Regions from separate parts of the Arthrobacter ramosus genome, predicted to be linked through region 2. Evidence: riboswitches for the same ligand, from Rfam matches in the RefSeq annotation. Region 2 holds a riboswitch; each other region holds the start of a gene.

Region 1 (4,206 bases), 1.7 Mb from region 2:
CGCAGTTCCTCTGCGCAGCCATTCCGACCTCATGGTGACCGCCACAGGGCACGTTATTTCGCTGATTCCGGGTTCCTTGGTGGTAGAGGTGGATCGCTCCACGTCCACGCTCTACATCCACGGGCTCAATGTCCGCAACGATGTGGACACCGCCAAGCTGCGCAAGGAAGTCCAGGATACGGAGGCCTCGCTGATCCGGATCATGGGTTCCCGCGCGGAAATGGACGCACTCCAGGCCGAAGGCTGGCCTGCAACGAGAGGAGCTGGTTCGTGAAAGACATCGTGCTGATCGTCACGGCGGTGATTCTTAGCCTGGCGGCGGCAGGCGCGATCTACAGGATCGCCGTCGGGCCTTCCCTGCTGGACCGGGTGCTCGCCTCAGACGTCCTGCTCGCCATACTGGGCGCCGCGCTGGCCATCGACATGGCCGTCAACAGACACCTCAACAACCTCGTGCTGCTCGTCGCACTGACGCTGATCGGGTTCGTTGGCTCGGTGACGGTGGCCCGCTTCGTGGCCGACCGGAGGGGACAGGTCAATGACTCCTAATGCCACCGGAATTGACTCCGTGATCGATGCCGTCACCGCGGTACTGCTGATTGTTGGTGCGCTGATGTCATTGGGCGCCGCAATCGGCCTGTTGCGTTTCCCGGACCTCATGAGCCGCATGCACGCAGCTACCAAGCCGCAAGTGCTGGGGCTGTTCCTTGTCTTGGCGGCCATCGGGCTGCAGATGCGCGAATGGTGGGTATGGCCGATCCTGGCAGTCGCCTGGATCTTCCAACTGCTGACCGTTCCCGTGTCCGCACACATGGTGGGCCGCGCAGGCTACCGGACCAAGCACCTCCACCCCGAGTTGCTCAGCTCCGACGAACTCGAGGCCGTGGTGCTGCGGGCTGCCGGTCAACGGGCGGCGGAGAAAGCTCAAGAAGCGGACTCGGCAATGCCCCACACCGGGAACGGCCGCAACGGCGGGGGCGCGGGCGGCCCCGGCGCCAACGGCGGGGGCGCCAACGGCGGGCCGTCAGCCTAGACGATGTCCTGCGTCTTCGAGAAGCGCGAGATGGCGCGCTGGGTACTGCGGCTTGCGAAAACCTGGATGACAGCGCTGACAGTCGCCGAAATCAGGGCGAAGGTCAGTGCCGAGCGCAGGCTTGCCTCCATGTCATCGTGACCCTTGGGAGGCTTCTTGCCGGTGGACTTTTCCCACAACGCATTGACGAGCTTGGTGCCGACAAAGCCTGCGCCGATGCTCACGCCAGTGCCGAGCAGTTTGATGAGGAGGTTCATTCCGGGACTCCTTGCGGGAGGAAACAGGACCGTCCCCAGCCTAACCCCACTTCAGGGCTGTTCCGGAGCAACGGATGGCGGTTGGCGCCTCAGCCGGAAGAACTCCTCCAAGGCTCCAGGCTTTGGACGGACGGGCATGATGTCACGGTCTTCGGCCAGGATCGCTTCCACCGTGCCGAGGGCGAGTAGCTCATCCAGCAGCGCCAGCGTGGGCGGCATGAGCTTGAGGGTTCCGGCGGCTTCGGCATCCAGGATTCCGCGGACCGGCATCCACAAGGACGATGACGCTTCCGTGGTTTGGTGCTTTGGTTCGGCACCGGAAAGCGGGCAGGCAAGGTAGAAGTATGTGTCGAAGCGCTTGGGCTGGTCTGCCGGTGTGACCCAGTTGGCCCACGGGCGGAGGGTGGCGGCGTCGAGCTTCAGCCCGGCCTCTTCGAACACCTCGCGCTGCGCGGCCGCCAGTACCCGGCCGGCGTTGAACCCGGCGGAAGTGGGCTCGACGGCGATGCTGCTCCGGTGCCATGCGGTGGCGTGCCGCTCGACGACGTCGTCCGCGAAGTCCCAGCCGGAGCTGTCCACCTGGTCCACCCGTCCGCCCGGAAAGACAACCATGCCCGCGGCGAAATCCATCGTGCTTACCCGGTGCTGAACGAACACTTCCAGGCCGCGCCCGGCATCCGCGGGAACCTCCGGGCCTGACTGAATCGTGTAAACGGGGGCCTCGCGGACGAGGATCACGCTCGCGGCGAGCCTAGGTTCGGCCACCGTGGTGCTGTTCGCTTCGACAATGCCTGCCAAGACTGCTCCTTTGCCCGCTTGCTGCGTCACATTCTGCTGGATCATTCTCCCAGTTTCTGTACGCGCCCGCGCCATTCCGGGCCTGCCTGTGCTCACCCGGCGAATGATCCAGCAGAATCCGTCGTTACGCGTTTTGGCACAGCGCCCGCAACCCCGCCAAGGTGTAAACTGAACCACGCCCAAAAGGGTGGATTGATAACGACAGGGGAGCGCCGCCGTCGGGCTTGCAGCAATGCGGCACGGAGGACGGGCGCTGAGAGTGCGGACAGCCGCAGACCCTCGAACCTGATCCGGCTAGTACCGGCGCAAGGGAGTCGAGTTCTCATAGTGCCCGGACCGGCGCAGCGGAAGCCGCTCGCAGGCAACCGGAACACTTTCCCCTCCTGTTCCTCAGGAGGACAAAATGACTGGTATTTCTGCAAGGCCGGGCCTCACCAAGCCTGGTTACAACTGGCGCGTCGTGGACATCGTCGTGGCGGCACTGATCTCCATCGCCGGTGGCGTGATCTTCTGGGCATGGGACCAGATGGCTCTGGTTGTTACGCCCGTGACCGCCGGCTACCCTCCGCTGGGCGGCCTGATCGCTGGCGGTTGGATGATTCCGGCAGTGCTGGGCATGCTCGTTGTCCGCAAGCCCGGTGCGGCAATTTTCTGCGAAATGGTGGCCGCCACCAGCGAGCTCATCATGGGTAACCAGTACGGCACCACGGTCCTGATCTCGGGCCTGCTCCAGGGCCTCGGCGCGGAACTCATTTTCCTGGCCTTCATGTACAAGAAGTTCAACCTGCCGGTGTCCCTGCTGGCCGGTGCCGGCGCGGGCCTGTTCTGTGGGTTGAACGATTCCTTCCTGCCGTGGGGCTGGAACATCGCCTACGAGGTCGGCGACAAGCTCGCGTACATCGTGTTCTGCACGATCTCTGGTGCCGTCATCGCCGGTGCCCTGGCCTGGATCGCGACCCGCGGCCTGGCCAAGACCGGTGTCCTGAGCGCGTTCGCGTCCCGCAAGGCCGCCTCGGAGCCCGTCTTTTCCTGATGCCAAGTCCTGATTCCGGCACCCCTGCTGTGGTGCGACCCGCCGCCATTTCCGCGCACGGGTGGGGCTGGCGGCACGCTGGCCGCACCACGCAGGCCATCCACGCCTTGGACCTGGACATCCGTCCCGGCGAGCGCGTGCTCCTGCTTGGCCCCTCGGGCGCGGGCAAGTCGACGCTCCTGCATGCCCTGGCGGGCGTTCTGGGCGAGGACGGTGACGACGCCGACGAGACCGGCTCGTTGCTCGTGGATGGTGTTTCGCCGAAGGCCCAGCGGGGCCGTGCCGGACTCATGCAGCAGGACCCCGAAACCCAGGTGGTGCTTTCCCGGCTGGGCGACGACGTCGCTTTCGGCGCCGAGAACCTTTGCGTGCCGCGGGAAGAGATCTGGAAACGCGTCCATGAAGCGCTCGACGACGTCGGGCTGCGGAACAGTTCCAGCGGCGACTTTGCGCTCGACCACCCGACGTCGGCGCTCTCGGGCGGGCAGAAACAGCGCCTTGCGCTCGCCGGCATCCTGGCCATGCGGCCTGGCTTGATCCTCCTGGACGAGCCGACCGCCAACCTGGACCCGGCTGGCGTGCTCGAGGTCCGCGATGCCGTGGGCCGCTGCCTGGACAAGACCGGCGCCACCTTGGTGGTGGTGGAGCATCGGGTCTCGGTCTGGAAAGACCTTGTGGACCGGATCGTGGTCCTCCAGCCGGGCAGCTCCTCCTCCACGGGAGGGTCGACGCCAGGGGTGCTCCTGGACGGCGATCCGGACACCGTTCTGGCTCAAGCAAGGGACATGCTCACTGCTGCGGGCGTCTGGGTGCCCGGGTACGTGCCGGCCACCCGGCCACGTTCGGGCACGGCCGCCGGCTCCGGAACAGCAGCCGGCTCCGGGGCGAGGAGCGGGGGAGAGCTGCTGCTCGCTACACAGGAGCTCGCGGTGTCCCGCGAAAGGCCGCGGCGCCGGGGGTTCAAAACCATCCTGCCCCTTCCTGTGCAGGCCGGACTCGACGCCGAAGTGCTCGCCGGGCAGGCCCTGACCATCACCGGCCCCAACGGCGCCGGAAAATCGACCTTCGCTTTGACCCTCGCGGGC
Region 2 (4,206 bases):
GGTTCAGGGTTACGTAGTCTCCAACGGAAACCTTTTCTTGGCGGCCGCCTGCGCGGACAATCGCGTACACCACTTGGGCACTCACTTCTCTCGACGTTTATTACTAAATTTGCGTGCGGAACCCCGATCCGAAAACGGGCCTGGTTCACGCTGTGCCTCAACGCCGTGGACTCCGGTACGGAATCCATGAGTCATCCCTCGAATAGTTCCAAATGAAAGGTCAGTTCCAAATGAACAGTTTCTGGGGGCATAACCCAAGTGTTGGCGTAAGCACCGAAGATCTAGATTACGCTAGTTTCGCCTTCGGCTGCAAATGAGGCCAGGTCCGGGGGCTGCCACGTGATGACTGCCACAGACTGGCTATGCGCCACCCGGTACCGTGCCCGTCCACCTTACCCTGCCGGCCGGGAAAAGCTCGGATCCTCAGTCCGACACGCTGCAGCGCCCGCCGGAACAGGCGCTTCATCCTGTCCTTCCCCGGCAGGAACCGGGTTCAGCCGTGCAACCTTGGAGCATCGAAGAACGCCGTTTCGTAACGGCAGGATTGGGCAAACGCCTCCATCATGGCGGCACGCTCCGCAGGTGATGCGGCCTGCGCGGCGGCGTCCGTGATGTCGATCGCCTTGCGGGTGGCCTCGGCGAACGCCTCGTCTGCGTATGTACGCAGCCAGTCCGCATAAGGGTGCTCGTCCGACGCTCCCGCCTGTAGATAGCCATGGTGGAGCTGCTGTCCCACCTCGGCGTACAACCAGTAGCAAGGCAGCACGGCAGCCAGCAGGACGGCATAGCTGCCCGACGCCGACGCCGCAAGCAAGTGGTCCACGTAGGCCTTGGTGACCGGGCCCAGCTCTCCGCTTACCTGGCGTCCGCTGAGCCAATTCCGATGCAGCTCGGACTCGACTTCAAGGCACATCTGCGAGCCGCGGGCCCAGAACAGCTGTTCGGTTTCGTTTGGGGCGAGGGCGCTTGCCCGCGCCAGGACCCGGGAATAGCCGTTGAGATAGATGGCATCCTGCGACAGGTAATAGCTGAACTGCGCCTCGCTGAGCCCACCGGACTGCAAGTGCTGGATGAAGTCCAAGCCATAAATGGCCGCAAGTTCCGTTTGGGCGGCGTCCCACATCCGGACGGCAAAGTCGCCCGGTTGAAGGGCGTGCCGGAGCGCGTGGAAATGATGGATCGGCCCGTTGCCCTTCCCCACTTCCAGCACCTCGGACTGGATCAGCGCCTCCTGAAGCCAAGGCTTGACCACACGCAAGGCGGACTCCCAATCGCCGAGCCGCGCCTTGGCCGTCGCCATCGCCGACGACAGGGAGCATCCCGTGCCATGGCTGTTGCGGGTCTCCACCCGTCGCCCGGCGAATTCCACCACGTCCTGGCTCAGGACTCCCCCGGTGTTGACCAGGGCGTCGGGGCAGCCCGCTCCCTGAAGATGGCCACCCTTCACCAGGACGGTGTTCCCACAGGCGGCAGCCAGGCGTTTGCCTTGCTCCAACGCCGATGCCCAGTCAGTGGCTTCAGGTTCGCCAAGCAGCATGGCCAATTCAGGAAGGTTGGGGGTCACCAAGTCAGCGAGGGGCAGAAGCTCCCGCAGGGCAGTTTCAGCGGACTCCGCCAGGAGCCGGTCGCCGCTGGTGGCGATCATCACCGGATCCAGCACGACGACGGCGGGACGCGCCTCGCCGAGCCAGCGGCGGACTTCGTGGATGACCGCCGCGTCCCCGAGCATGCCGATCTTGACGGCATCAACCGTGATGTCGTCGCTAATGGCGTCCAACTGCTGGCGCAGGAACTCCACGGGAGGCACGTGGACGGCAGTGACTCCCTGGGTGTTCTGCACGGTGAGCGCCGTGATGACGGCCATGCCATAGCCGCCGTTGGCCGCGATGCTCTTCAGGTCTGCCTGGATCCCGGCACCACCCGAAGGATCCGAGCCGGCAATGCTGAGGACCCTCGGGATAGGTCGCCGGACGGCCTTGAGCGGGTAGACGGCTGATTGCGCCGAAACTGTCATGCGAGACATCCCTTCGCCGGTGCTAACCGGACAGGTTCAACGGGTCTGGTCTCAGCCGGCTTGGTGCGCGGCACCCCGTGTCAGTCCCCTAGCTTAACCCGGATCACACCTCGCCCGCTGAAATCCCCCTTTGCAACCGCACTGTGGGGAGGTCCGGTGGATTGGCCGGCAACGCCGAAGCCCCGGCGGTTTCCACAGGAGCGAAAACGGCCGGGGCTTCGGACAGGGTACTGCGCTTAGAGTTCGGACTTGGGCACGCCGACTCCGAGGATGATCGGTTCCGCTGCCGCCGTCGCCTTCGCGGGACCCGCGTCCGTCGCCTTGGCCTCGTGCGCGGCCCCACCGGAGGCAGCCGCGGCAACCTCGTGGTGCTCCACGTTGGTGGCGTTGGCGGAACCCTGGGCCCGGCTGGCACTACGGTTGCGGCGGCCTCGGCGTCCACGCGAACCCGATTCCCCGCTTGCAACGCCCGCGGGGGCCCCTGCGGGCGCTTCTTTGGCTTCTGTTGCCGTCGCCGCGGTCTCCGGAGCTTCTCCAAGGCCCGCGAATGCCTGTGCCAACAGATCCAGGCTCATGGCAGGTGCACCACTCGCCGGCTCCTCTTCGTGGTGTACGAAGGGCAACGCAACTTCCTCGCCGCCGAATCGCAGCACAGGCTTCGAACGTTCCTCGCTACTCGAAGCAGCGGCGGGAGCCTGGACCGGGGCCGCGGGGGCCTGGACCGGGGTGGCTTCCGCTACGTGCCGGTCGGCGAGCAATTCCGCCGCGTGGTGGAGCTCGTCGTCGTGCAGGTGGGCAGCGTGGGCTGCAGCCGCGATGGTGGCAAGGGCTGCGCGGGTGGCCGCCTGGCGATTCGGATCAGTGGATTCCACTGTATGGACCGGCACAGGAGGGGTGATCGGGAGCTCGGCCGTCCCCTGCCCTGTCCCCCTGCCGCGCCGACGCTTGCGCTGCTCCGGGCGGACGGCCGGCTGCGATTCCGTCCGCGGGTGGTGGTGTTCAGCGGCCACCACGTTGGCCCGACGGTGCTCCACAGGCTCGTCGTGCGTGACGATTCCACGACCGGCGCACGTTTCGCACTGCTCGCCGAAGACCTCAAGCAGGCCGGTGCCCATGCGCTTGCGGGTCATCTGCACCAATCCAAGCGACGTCACTTCGGCGACCTGGTGCTTGGTGCGGTCCCGGCCGAGGCACTCGACCATGCGGCGCAACACGAGATCGCGGTTGGATTCCAGGACCATGTCGATGAAGTCGATGACGATGATTCCGCCGATATCGCGCAAGCGAAGCTGGCGCACCACTTCCTCGGCAGCCTCAAGGTTGTTCTTGGTGACGGTTTCCTCAAGGTTGCCACCGCTGCCGGTGAACTTCCCGGTGTTGACGTCAACAACCGTCATGGCCTCGGTGCGGTCGATCACGAGCGAACCACCGGAGGGCAGGAAGACCTTGCGCTCCAATGCCTTGTGGATCTGTTCGTCCACGCGCCATGCCGAGAAGATGTCCTGATCCGAGGTCCACTTTTCGAGGCGTCCCACCAGATCGGGCGCCACATAGGTGACGTAGGCCTCGATGGTGTCCCAGGCTTCATCGCCGGAGACGATGAGCTTGGAGAAGTCCTCGTTGAAGACGTCGCGGACAACCTTGATGGTGAGGTCCGGTTCGCCATACAGCACTTCCGGGGCCAGGACCTTGGTGGACGTGGACTGGCTTTCGATGCCTTCCCACTGGGCCCGCAGGCGGTTGATATCGTGCGTCAGCTCTTCCTCGGAAGCACCCTCGGCTGCGGTGCGGACAATGACGCCCGCGTTCTCCGGGAGGCGATCCTTGAGGATCTTCTTCAGACGGTTGCGCTCGACGTCGGGCAGCTTGCGGGAAATACCGGTCATTGAACCGCCGGGCACGTACACAAGGTAGCGGCCGGGAAGCGAAATCTGGCTCGTCAGGCGTGCGCCCTTGTGGCCCACGGGGTCCTTGGTGACCTGGACCAGCACGGAATCGCCTGATTTCAGGGCGTTTTCGATCCGGCGCGGTTTGCCTTCCAGGGTGACGGCATCCCAGTTGACTTCACCGGCGTACAGCACGGCGTTGCGGCCGCGTCCGATGTCCACGAACGCAGCTTCCATCGACGGCAGAACGTTCTGGACCTTGCCCAGGTAGACGTTGCCGATCAGGGAATCCTGCTGTGTCTTCGA
Region 3 (4,206 bases), 200 kb from region 2:
GGAGACCGGATGATCCGGTCCTTCATCGCGGATGTCAGCCGCGCCGGATCAGTGCAAGCTTCCTGATCAGTTCAGGCTTCCTGACGTCACTCAACGTTTTCCTGCGGGAATCTCGAGCTCGGGCAAGTAGACCTTGCCGCCGGATGCCAGGAATTCCTCGCTCTTTTCGCGCATCCCGCTGTACATTTCCGCGATGGCTGCCTGGGAATCCGCGGAGCCGTATTCGTCGCGGATGTCCTGGCTGATGCGCATGGAGCAGAATTTCGGTCCGCACATGGAGCAGAAATGCGCCGTCTTGGCCGGTTCCGCCGGGAGAGTCTCGTCGTGGAACGCTTCGGCCGTGACCGGATCCAATGACAGCGCAAACTGGTCACGCCAGCGGAACTCGAAGCGGGCCTTGGACAGGGCATCGTCGCGTTCGTGGGCGCCGGGGTGTCCCTTCGCAAGGTCCGCGGCGTGGGCGGCGATTTTGTAGGTGATCACGCCTGTCTTGACGTCGTCCTTGTTTGGCAGGCCCAGGTGTTCCTTCGGGGTGACGTAGCAGAGCATCGCGGTTCCGTAGCGCGCAATCTCCGTGGCGCCGATGGCCGAGGTGATGTGGTCGTAGCCCGGAGCAACGTCGGTCACAAGCGGGCCCAAGGTGTAGAACGGTGCGCCGTCGCACAGTTCCTGCTGCCGCTCGACGTTCTCCCGGACGAGGTGGAACGGGATGTGCCCGGGGCCCTCCACCATGACCTGCACGTCGTACTTCCACGCCCGCTTCGTGAGCTCCGCGAGCGTGTCGAGCTCGGCGAACTGTGCGGCGTCGTTGGCGTCCGCCGTCGCTCCCGGGCGCAAGCCGTCGCCGAGCGAGAACGCGACGTCGTACTTGGCGAAGATTTCGCAGAGTTCGTCGAAGTGGGTGTAAAGGAAGTTTTCCTCATGGTGCGCCAGGCACCAGCCGGCCATGATGGAGCCGCCACGGGAAACGATGCCCGTCACGCGGTTCGCGGTGAGTGGCACGTACCGCAGCAACACGCCGGCGTGGATGGTCATGTAGTCCACGCCCTGCTCGCACTGTTCAATGACGGTGTCGCGGAAGATTTCCCAAGTGAGCTTGTTGGCTTCGCCGTTGACCTTCTCGAGGGCCTGGTAGATGGGCACGGTGCCGATCGGGACGGGCGAGTTGCGGATGATCCATTCGCGGGTGGTGTGGATGTCGTCGCCCGTGGACAGGTCCATGACCGTGTCGGCGCCCCATTGCGTGGCCCACTGCAGCTTGTCCACTTCTTCGGAGATGGAACTGGTGACGGCCGAGTTGCCGATGTTGGCGTTGATCTTCACGAGGAAGGCCTTGCCGATGATCATCGGTTCGGATTCGGGGTGGTTGATGTTGTTGGGAATGATGGCACGGCCGGCGGCGACTTCGCTGCGGACAAGTTCGACATCGCAGTTCTCGCGAAGTGCCACGAACTGCATTTCGGGCGTCACGATGCCCTGCTTGGCATAGTGCATCTGTGTCACGTTCTTGCCTTCGACGGCGCGGCGGGGCACCGGCTGTGCGCCCTTCCACTCTGCGGAGGCGGCGCCGCGGCGCACGGCCGACTTGCCGTCGTCGAGCAGGTTCCGTTCGCGGCCGCTGTATGCCTCGGTATCGCCGCGGGCTTCGATCCACTCGCTCCGGAACGGCTCCAGGCCAATCACAGGGTCACTGCCGGGCCCCGCGGTGCGGTACACCTGGAAAGGCGCGTTGGCCTCGCCGTTGGGGGACGGTTCCAAGGCGATTTCAGTCACTGGAACCCGGATTCCCGACTCTGCATCTTCCAGGAACGCGAGGGAATGGGACTTGAGGGATTGTGTCACCTCTTGCGCCGATCCGTTTTGGGTAGGGCTCAGCTGTGTTTCTTTGGTGCTCAAAGGATTACTCACTTCCTTCGCCGGCATTACCCGGACAGGTTCAACGGTCGCAGGCTGCGTCAGCCCGATCTCAGCCCTTGCAAGGGCCCCCGTGTGGTCGTAGACGAAGTTACCACAGCTGTGGGTGCTTGGGAGAGATGTGACCGAGGACAGATGTGACCGGGCCGGCAACGGCCCCGGGAACTAGGGTGGAATCATGGCGGAAATCACCGAGTTCAGCGGCGCCGTCCTCACCGGGCCGGAAAAGGAACGGCGCGGCCTCTGGTCGGTCGACGGACGGCTGACCTTTCTGCGGCCTCCTGCCGCGCCGGACGTCGTCCTGGACGGATGGGTGCTGCCCGGCCTTGTCGACGCGCACTGTCATGTTGGTTTGGGGAGGGGCGGAGCGGTGGACGACGAGACTGCCCGACTGCAGGCAACGGCGGACCGGAACGCCGGGACGCTCTTGATCCGCGACGCAGGATCCGCAAGCGACACGCGCTGGCTGCAGCGCCGGACGGACATGCCGAGGATCATCCGCGCGGGCAGGCACATCGCCAGGCAACGCCGGTACATCCCCGGACTGGCCGAAGAAGTCGAGCCCGAGGATCTCGTGGAGGCCGTGCGCAAGCAGGCACGGTCCGGAGACGGCTGGGTCAAGATCGTAGGGGACTGGATCGACCGCTCGGCAGGGGATCTTGGCCCGTCCTTTCCGGCCGCCATCGTCAAGGACGCGGTCACCGCGGCACACGACGAGGGAGCCCGGGTGACTGCCCATTGCTTCGCCGAAGGGACTATCGACGACATGCTCGACGCCGGCATCGACTGCATCGAGCACGCCACCGGTCTGTTGCCGCACCATATTCCCCGGCTGCTGGACCAGGGTGTGCCGATCGTCCCCACGCTCATCAACATTGCGACTTTTCCGGACATCGCGAAGCAGGCGGAAGCGAAGTTCCCGCGTTACGCCGCGCACATGACCAGGCTGTGGGAGCGCAGGCATGAACGCGTCGCCGAGGCATTCGACGCCGGAGTGCGGGTGTACGCCGGGACCGACGCCGGCAGCGTCATCAAGCACGGCCGGATCGGCGAGGAAATCCTGGAACTGCACCGCGCGGGCCTTCCGGCGGCCGCCGCCCTCGATGCCGCCTGCTGGTCCGCACGCGAGTGGCTGGGTGCCGACGGCATCAGCGAAGGTGCCAGTGCCGACGTCGTGCTCTACGCAAACGATCCCCGTGCGTCACTTGAGGTGGTGCTGAATCCGCAATGCACCGTGCTGAGGGGACATATTTCAGGAAGCGCCGGGCATTAGGAATAAATTGAAGCTTCAAGTAATTTAGATAGATAGAGGTTGCCGAAGGGCGGCGCCACAAAAAGCCGGGAGTTTCACATGACCATCACATCCAGCCAGGATCTCCTTCCTGCCGAACTCACCATGGGTACGGTCATGCTCAAAGTGGGGGACATGAAGCTCATGGTCGACTACTACCAGCGGGCGCTGGGGCTGGAGGTCGTGGCCGAACAGGATGGCGGACTCTACTTCGGCAGGCTCGGCAAGCCGTTGGTGCACCTCGCGCCGGCCTCCGGGCTCCAGATCCCGGGTCGCGGAGAGGCTGGACTCTTCCACACGGCCTTGCTCTTCGAAGACCAATCCTCGCTCGCCGCGACTGTTGCCTCGGCCGCGCAGTACGAACCCCACGCCTTCGTCGGCAGCGCGGACCACCTGGTCAGCGAGGCCTTCTACTTCACCGACCCTGAGGGCAACGGCATTGAGCTCTACTACGACAAGCCCCGCGAAGGCTGGGAGTGGAATGGCAGTTCGGTCGTCATGGACAGCCTGCCGCTCCCGCCGCAGCGCTACCTCCAGCAATACCTGAACGAAGCGGCGGTGACAGGCCAGCATGAGGCGGGCGCCGGCGTCGGGCATGTCCACCTCCAGGTGGGCGATGTGCAGACCGCCCATGATTTCTACGTCGACACCTTGGGCTTCGAGCAGACCGCCGGGTGGCACGGGCAGGCCCTGTTCGTCTCCGCGGGCGGCTACCACCACCACATGGCCATGAATGTCTGGAACAGTCGCGGCGCAGGTCCACGCAAGGACACGCTCGGTCTCGGCGAGGTTGTCATCGAGGTGCCGTCAGGAGACGACGTCGGCGCGCTCGACGACCGCCTCAAGGTTGCCGGCATTGCCTCCCACCACACCGGCCAGGAGTTGCGCTTCGAGGACCCGTGGCGCAACCGCCTGCGGGTCGCCGTCCGCTAACCCTTCGCCAGTTAGCGTCCAACTTGCTCCCCAACCTCGCTCCGCTCGGCCGGGGACCCCTCGCAAGT
Region 4 (4,206 bases), 620 kb from region 2:
GGTCGTCGTTGGTGTAGGCGAAGACCTTGAAGCCGCGGTCCACCAGCTTCTCCGTCGCATCCACCAACTCCACGGCGTCAGGCAGCAGCGTCTGTTCGTCGGCGATGACCTCGAGCTTCACCCAATCCGTTTCCAACGCCTCACGGGCAAGCTCGGCTGTCATGACAGCGTCCTTGGCGGTAAAACAGCCGGCCGTGTTGGGCAGGACACGGATGCCATGGTCCACGAGCAACTGGAACAGCGAACCTGTTTCCGTCGGCGAGTACCTCCGCATGGCGACGGTGGTGAGTTCGGTGCCGGAGGCCAGTAAGGCTGCCCCCAGGCCGTCCAGGCTCGGGGCTCCGCCGGTCCCCATGATGAGGCGCGAGCCGAACTCAACACCGTCGATCACCAGGGCGTCGGTTCGGGTGGTTGCTGCTTGAGTGCTTCCTGCGGTCATGGTTCAGCCTCCCTGTACTGCGGTAACGATTTCGAGTTCGTCGCCCTCTGCGAGCGCGGTGGCAGCCCACTGGCTGCGCGGCACCACTTCGGAATTGCGTGCGACGGCGACGCCGATCTTGCGTCCGTCGGCCGCCTGGCCTCTGGAGTCCACAACCCTTCCGGTGATGTGGCTGACGAGGGTGGTCACGGACGCGTCGTCGCTCAACGTGTGGTCTGCGCCGTTCAATTTGATGTTCATGCGTGGTCCTTCGGAAGGGGATATGAGGTATCGGCCGATGGGCCGTCCGTTGAGGCCCGTGCTACTGAAAGCGGGCGGGAGAAGCGGTCCGGGCGGAATTTGTTCCACCGGGGATCGACGGCGCCATCGATGAGTCCGACGCAGATTTTCGCCGCAGCCGGGGTGAGGAGCACGCCGTGGCGGAAGAAGCCGCTGGCCACGATAAGGCCCGGCACGGTTCCTTCGCTTTCGCGACGTTCCACACGGCCCAACAGCGGTGCATTGTCCGGAGTGCCTGGACGCGCTCGGGCAGTTGCTTCCAGGAGTTCCAGTTCGGCCACGGCCGGAACCAGTACCTGGGCGTCGCGGAGCAATTGGTACACGCCGCCGGCCGACACCGGGTTGGCCGATCCCCCCGACGCCGACAAGCCGTCTTCACGTTGCGTCGCACCGATCACCACGGTCCCGTCGTCGCGGGGCACGATGTAGACGGGCACTCCGCGCACCATTCCACGGACCGTGGCGGTGACCAGGGGTTGCAGGTGGCCCGGGACGCGCAACCGCAGTATGTCGCCATACACCGGACGCAACGGGAGCGACAACCCATCCGGCAGGCCGTTCAAGCGGGCGGCATCCAGTCCGTTTGCAACCACTGTTTCCGTGGCGAGCACTTCGATTCCTGAATCCAGCACAGCCCCGACGACGCGCCCGTCCTCCCACAGGAGGCCCGCCGCGGTGTCCTGGACCGCAAAACCGCCTTCGGCCCCCGGAATCCAACTGGAATCGCCGGGCTGGTGGTCTGCCAGCGCGCCGAGAATCGCGGCCGAAAGCCGGCGCGGATCCACTTGGTGGTCGCCCGGGATGTCGAAGGCACAGGAAATCTGCGGGCTCAGCAGCGGCTCACGCTCCCGTGCCTCGCGCAACGGCACGGATTCCACCACCAGGCCGTTGGCCAGCTGGACATCCCTGAGATCGGCGAGCGCCTGGCGGTCCGCAGCGTCCGCGCCGACGGCGAGGGTCGGCGTCGTGCGGTAACCCGTGCTGCGTCCGGTGCTTGAGCCGGTCACATTGCGTTCGAAGTCCGGCCACAACGCCGACGATTCGAGCATGAGCTCCAGGAGGTCCTCTTCCTGGTAGTGCAGTTCGCTGACGGGCGCCAACATACCCGCCGCCGCGAAGGTGGCGCCGCTGGCCGGCGCGGGATCGATCAGGGCAACCGAGCGGCCGGACCTGCGGGCTTCCCACGCGATCCCGAGGCCAATGACACCGCCTCCGATCACCGCCACATCCGCGTGCAGGGGTCCGTGCTGGGTGTTTACTTCGTCCATGGGGTCCTTCCCTACGCCGGTACTAGCCGGATCAGGTCAAGCGGTCGGCGCTGAAGCCCTCTCAGCCGCGCGGCGATTGTGACTGCCGCCGCGGCTCCCGCGGTACCAGCCCAGTTTAGAGGAACTACTCTGTTTCCATGACCCAGCACGATGTCCACACCACCGCCCGCCTGTACCTCTGCACCGACGCCCGCAAGCAACAGGGTGATTTTGAGCAATTTGTCGATGCCGCATTCGAGGGCGGCGTGGACATCATCCAGCTGCGTGACAAGACAATTGAGGCGGCTGAGGAACTGGAGCTCCTGGAAATCCTGCAATCCGTGGCGCATCGTCACGGCCGTCTCTGGGCAGTCAACGACCGCGCGGACGTAGCATCCCTCTCCGGCGCACCGGTGTTCCATATCGGCCAAAAGGACATTCCGCTGCGCTCGGCCCGGAAACTGCTCCACGACCGCACTATCATCGGTCTCTCCACGCACACGCCGGAACAAATTGACGCAGCCATCGCCGCGTCACCCAGCCGCAGCGGACTGGACTACTTCTGCGTCGGGCCGGTCTGGGCCACCCCCACCAAGCCGGGACGCTCCGCCGTCGGGCTCGATCTGGTGAAGTACGCCGCCAACGCGGTGAAGCAGGCAGACGAAGAGACCGTCGGCGGTGTTGTGCTCCCCTGGTTTGCTATCGGCGGCATCGATCTCAGCAACGTGGAAGAGGTGGTGCAGGCCGGCGCAAGCCGTGTCGTTGTGGTGCGAGCCATTACCGAAGCACAGGATCCGACGGCGGCAGCCCAGGCCCTTCTGGCTGCCTTGGACGCAGCGGCGGCCTAGCGAGACGCCGGAAGATTTTGGAGTTACCCTGATTTTCGTGTCACATCAGCGGGTAGCCCCGAATGTCAGTGAAACGTCGAACCACCTCGCGGAAGCGCTGGCGGCGCTTCGGACTGAACTCGAGCTGCCCGCAGGTTATCCCATTGAAGCGCTGCGCGACGCTGAAGCCGCGGTTTCCGGACACACCCTGCCGGCGCAGGATCTCACGGACGTTCCGTTCATCACGATCGACCCGGCCTCTTCCACGGATCTCGACCAGGCCCTCTTCATTGACCGGTCCGGGGATGGTTACAGGGTTCTCTACGCCATCTCCGATGTGCCCTCCTTTGTGCCCCCGGGAGGAGCGCTCGACGCCGAGACCCGCCACCGCGGGCAAACGTACTACGCCCCGGATGGCCGCATACCGTTGCACCCCGAGATCATCAGCGAGCATGCCGGAAGCCTGCTGGCCGGCCAGACGTGCGGCGCGTTCGTGTGGGACTTCGAACTCGATGCCGAGGCGGAGTTCCGCACCGTCTCCGTCCGTCGGGCAAGCGTACGGAGCCGCGCCAAACTCAACTACAAGGGCGTGCAGGCGGAGATCGATTCCGGAACGGCTGATCCCGTCCTGGAGCTGCTCAAGGAGGTCGGGCTCAAGCGGGTGGAACTCGAACGCCGCCGCGGCGGAGCGAGCCTGAACATGCCTGAGCAGGAAATCGTCCAACTGCCCGGCGGCGAGGGGTACAGGATCGTCGCAGCTCCCTCGCTCCCGGTGGAGGACTGGAACGCCCAGATTTCGCTCCTGACCGGGATGGCCGCCGCACAGTTGATGCTCGACGGCAAAGTGGGGATCCTGCGCACCATGCCCGCTCCCGATGAGCGCTCGCTGCTCCATTTCAAACGGCAAACGGGGGCACTCGGCAAGCCCTGGACCGCGGGGACCAGCTACGGCGAGTACCTGCGCACCCTCGACGCGAAGGACCCCCGGCAACTCGCCATCCTCCATTCCGCGGGGCTGCTCTTCCGTGGTGCCGGCTACACGCCTTTCGACGGCGAGGTACCGGGCAGCGTCATGCAGTCAGCCATCGGGGCACCGTATGCCCACACCACCGCGCCGCTGCGCCGACTTGTCGATCGTTTTGTGCTGGTCATCTGCGAAGCTCTGAGCAATGGAACAGAGATCCCTGCGTGGGCCCGGGATGCTTTGCCGAGCCTGCCCGAGATCATGGCGTCTTCCGACCAGCTCGCCGCCAAAATGGAGCGCCTGGCACTGGACACCGTGGAGGCAGCACTCCTGGTCAACCACATCGGACAGGAATTCGACGCCGTGGTGATTTCCGGATCGAAACCCGCCAAGAACAACGGAAACGGCAACGGAAACAGCACCAACGGCAACAACGGTAATGGCAATGGG

What was found. Region 2 has a riboswitch for thiamine pyrophosphate ahead of thiD (bifunctional hydroxymethylpyrimidine kinase/phosphomethylpyrimidine kinase). Riboswitches for the same ligand answer to the same signal wherever they lie in the genome.
Region 1: it holds a riboswitch for thiamine pyrophosphate, as region 2 does, so the genes downstream of both, ABD742_RS00390 (ECF transporter S component) here and thiD (bifunctional hydroxymethylpyrimidine kinase/phosphomethylpyrimidine kinase) in region 2, are expected to answer to the same signal.
Region 3: it holds a riboswitch for thiamine pyrophosphate, as region 2 does, so the genes downstream of both, thiC (phosphomethylpyrimidine synthase ThiC) here and thiD (bifunctional hydroxymethylpyrimidine kinase/phosphomethylpyrimidine kinase) in region 2, are expected to answer to the same signal.
Region 4: it holds a riboswitch for thiamine pyrophosphate, as region 2 does, so the genes downstream of both, thiO (glycine oxidase ThiO) here and thiD (bifunctional hydroxymethylpyrimidine kinase/phosphomethylpyrimidine kinase) in region 2, are expected to answer to the same signal.

What each region holds. Positions count from the first base shown of each region.
Region 1 is NZ_BAAAWN010000001.1:75,864-80,069, forward strand. Features, by position in the region: gene ABD742_RS00365 (Na+/H+ antiporter subunit E) at 1-274, shown strand, start outside; gene ABD742_RS00370 (MrpF/PhaF family protein) at 271-549, shown strand; partial or broken gene mnhG (monovalent cation/H(+) antiporter subunit G) at 539-919, shown strand; gene ABD742_RS00380 (DUF4235 domain-containing protein) at 1,030-1,290, opposite strand; gene ABD742_RS00385 (NUDIX hydrolase) at 1,342-2,133, opposite strand; TPP riboswitch at 2,282-2,418, shown strand; gene ABD742_RS00390 (ECF transporter S component) at 2,492-3,121, shown strand; gene ABD742_RS00395 (ABC transporter ATP-binding protein) at 3,121-4,206, shown strand, end outside.
Region 2 is NZ_BAAAWN010000001.1:1,757,129-1,761,334, reverse strand. Features, by position in the region: gene rplU (50S ribosomal protein L21) at 1-73, opposite strand, end outside; gene thiD (bifunctional hydroxymethylpyrimidine kinase/phosphomethylpyrimidine kinase) at 494-2,014, opposite strand; TPP riboswitch at 2,006-2,102, opposite strand; gene ABD742_RS08220 (Rne/Rng family ribonuclease) at 2,251-4,206, opposite strand, start outside.
Region 3 is NZ_BAAAWN010000001.1:1,553,166-1,557,371, forward strand. Features, by position in the region: gene ABD742_RS07285 (alpha/beta fold hydrolase) at 1-66, shown strand, start outside; gene thiC (phosphomethylpyrimidine synthase ThiC) at 91-1,896, opposite strand; TPP riboswitch at 1,892-1,999, opposite strand; gene ABD742_RS07295 (amidohydrolase family protein) at 2,093-3,187, shown strand; gene ABD742_RS07300 (VOC family protein) at 3,266-4,138, shown strand.
Region 4 is NZ_BAAAWN010000001.1:1,134,310-1,138,515, reverse strand. Features, by position in the region: gene ABD742_RS05465 (thiazole synthase) at 1-439, opposite strand, end outside; gene thiS (sulfur carrier protein ThiS) at 443-679, opposite strand; gene thiO (glycine oxidase ThiO) at 676-1,986, opposite strand; TPP riboswitch at 1,978-2,097, opposite strand; gene thiE (thiamine phosphate synthase) at 2,124-2,813, shown strand; gene ABD742_RS05445 (RNB domain-containing ribonuclease) at 2,851-4,206, shown strand, end outside.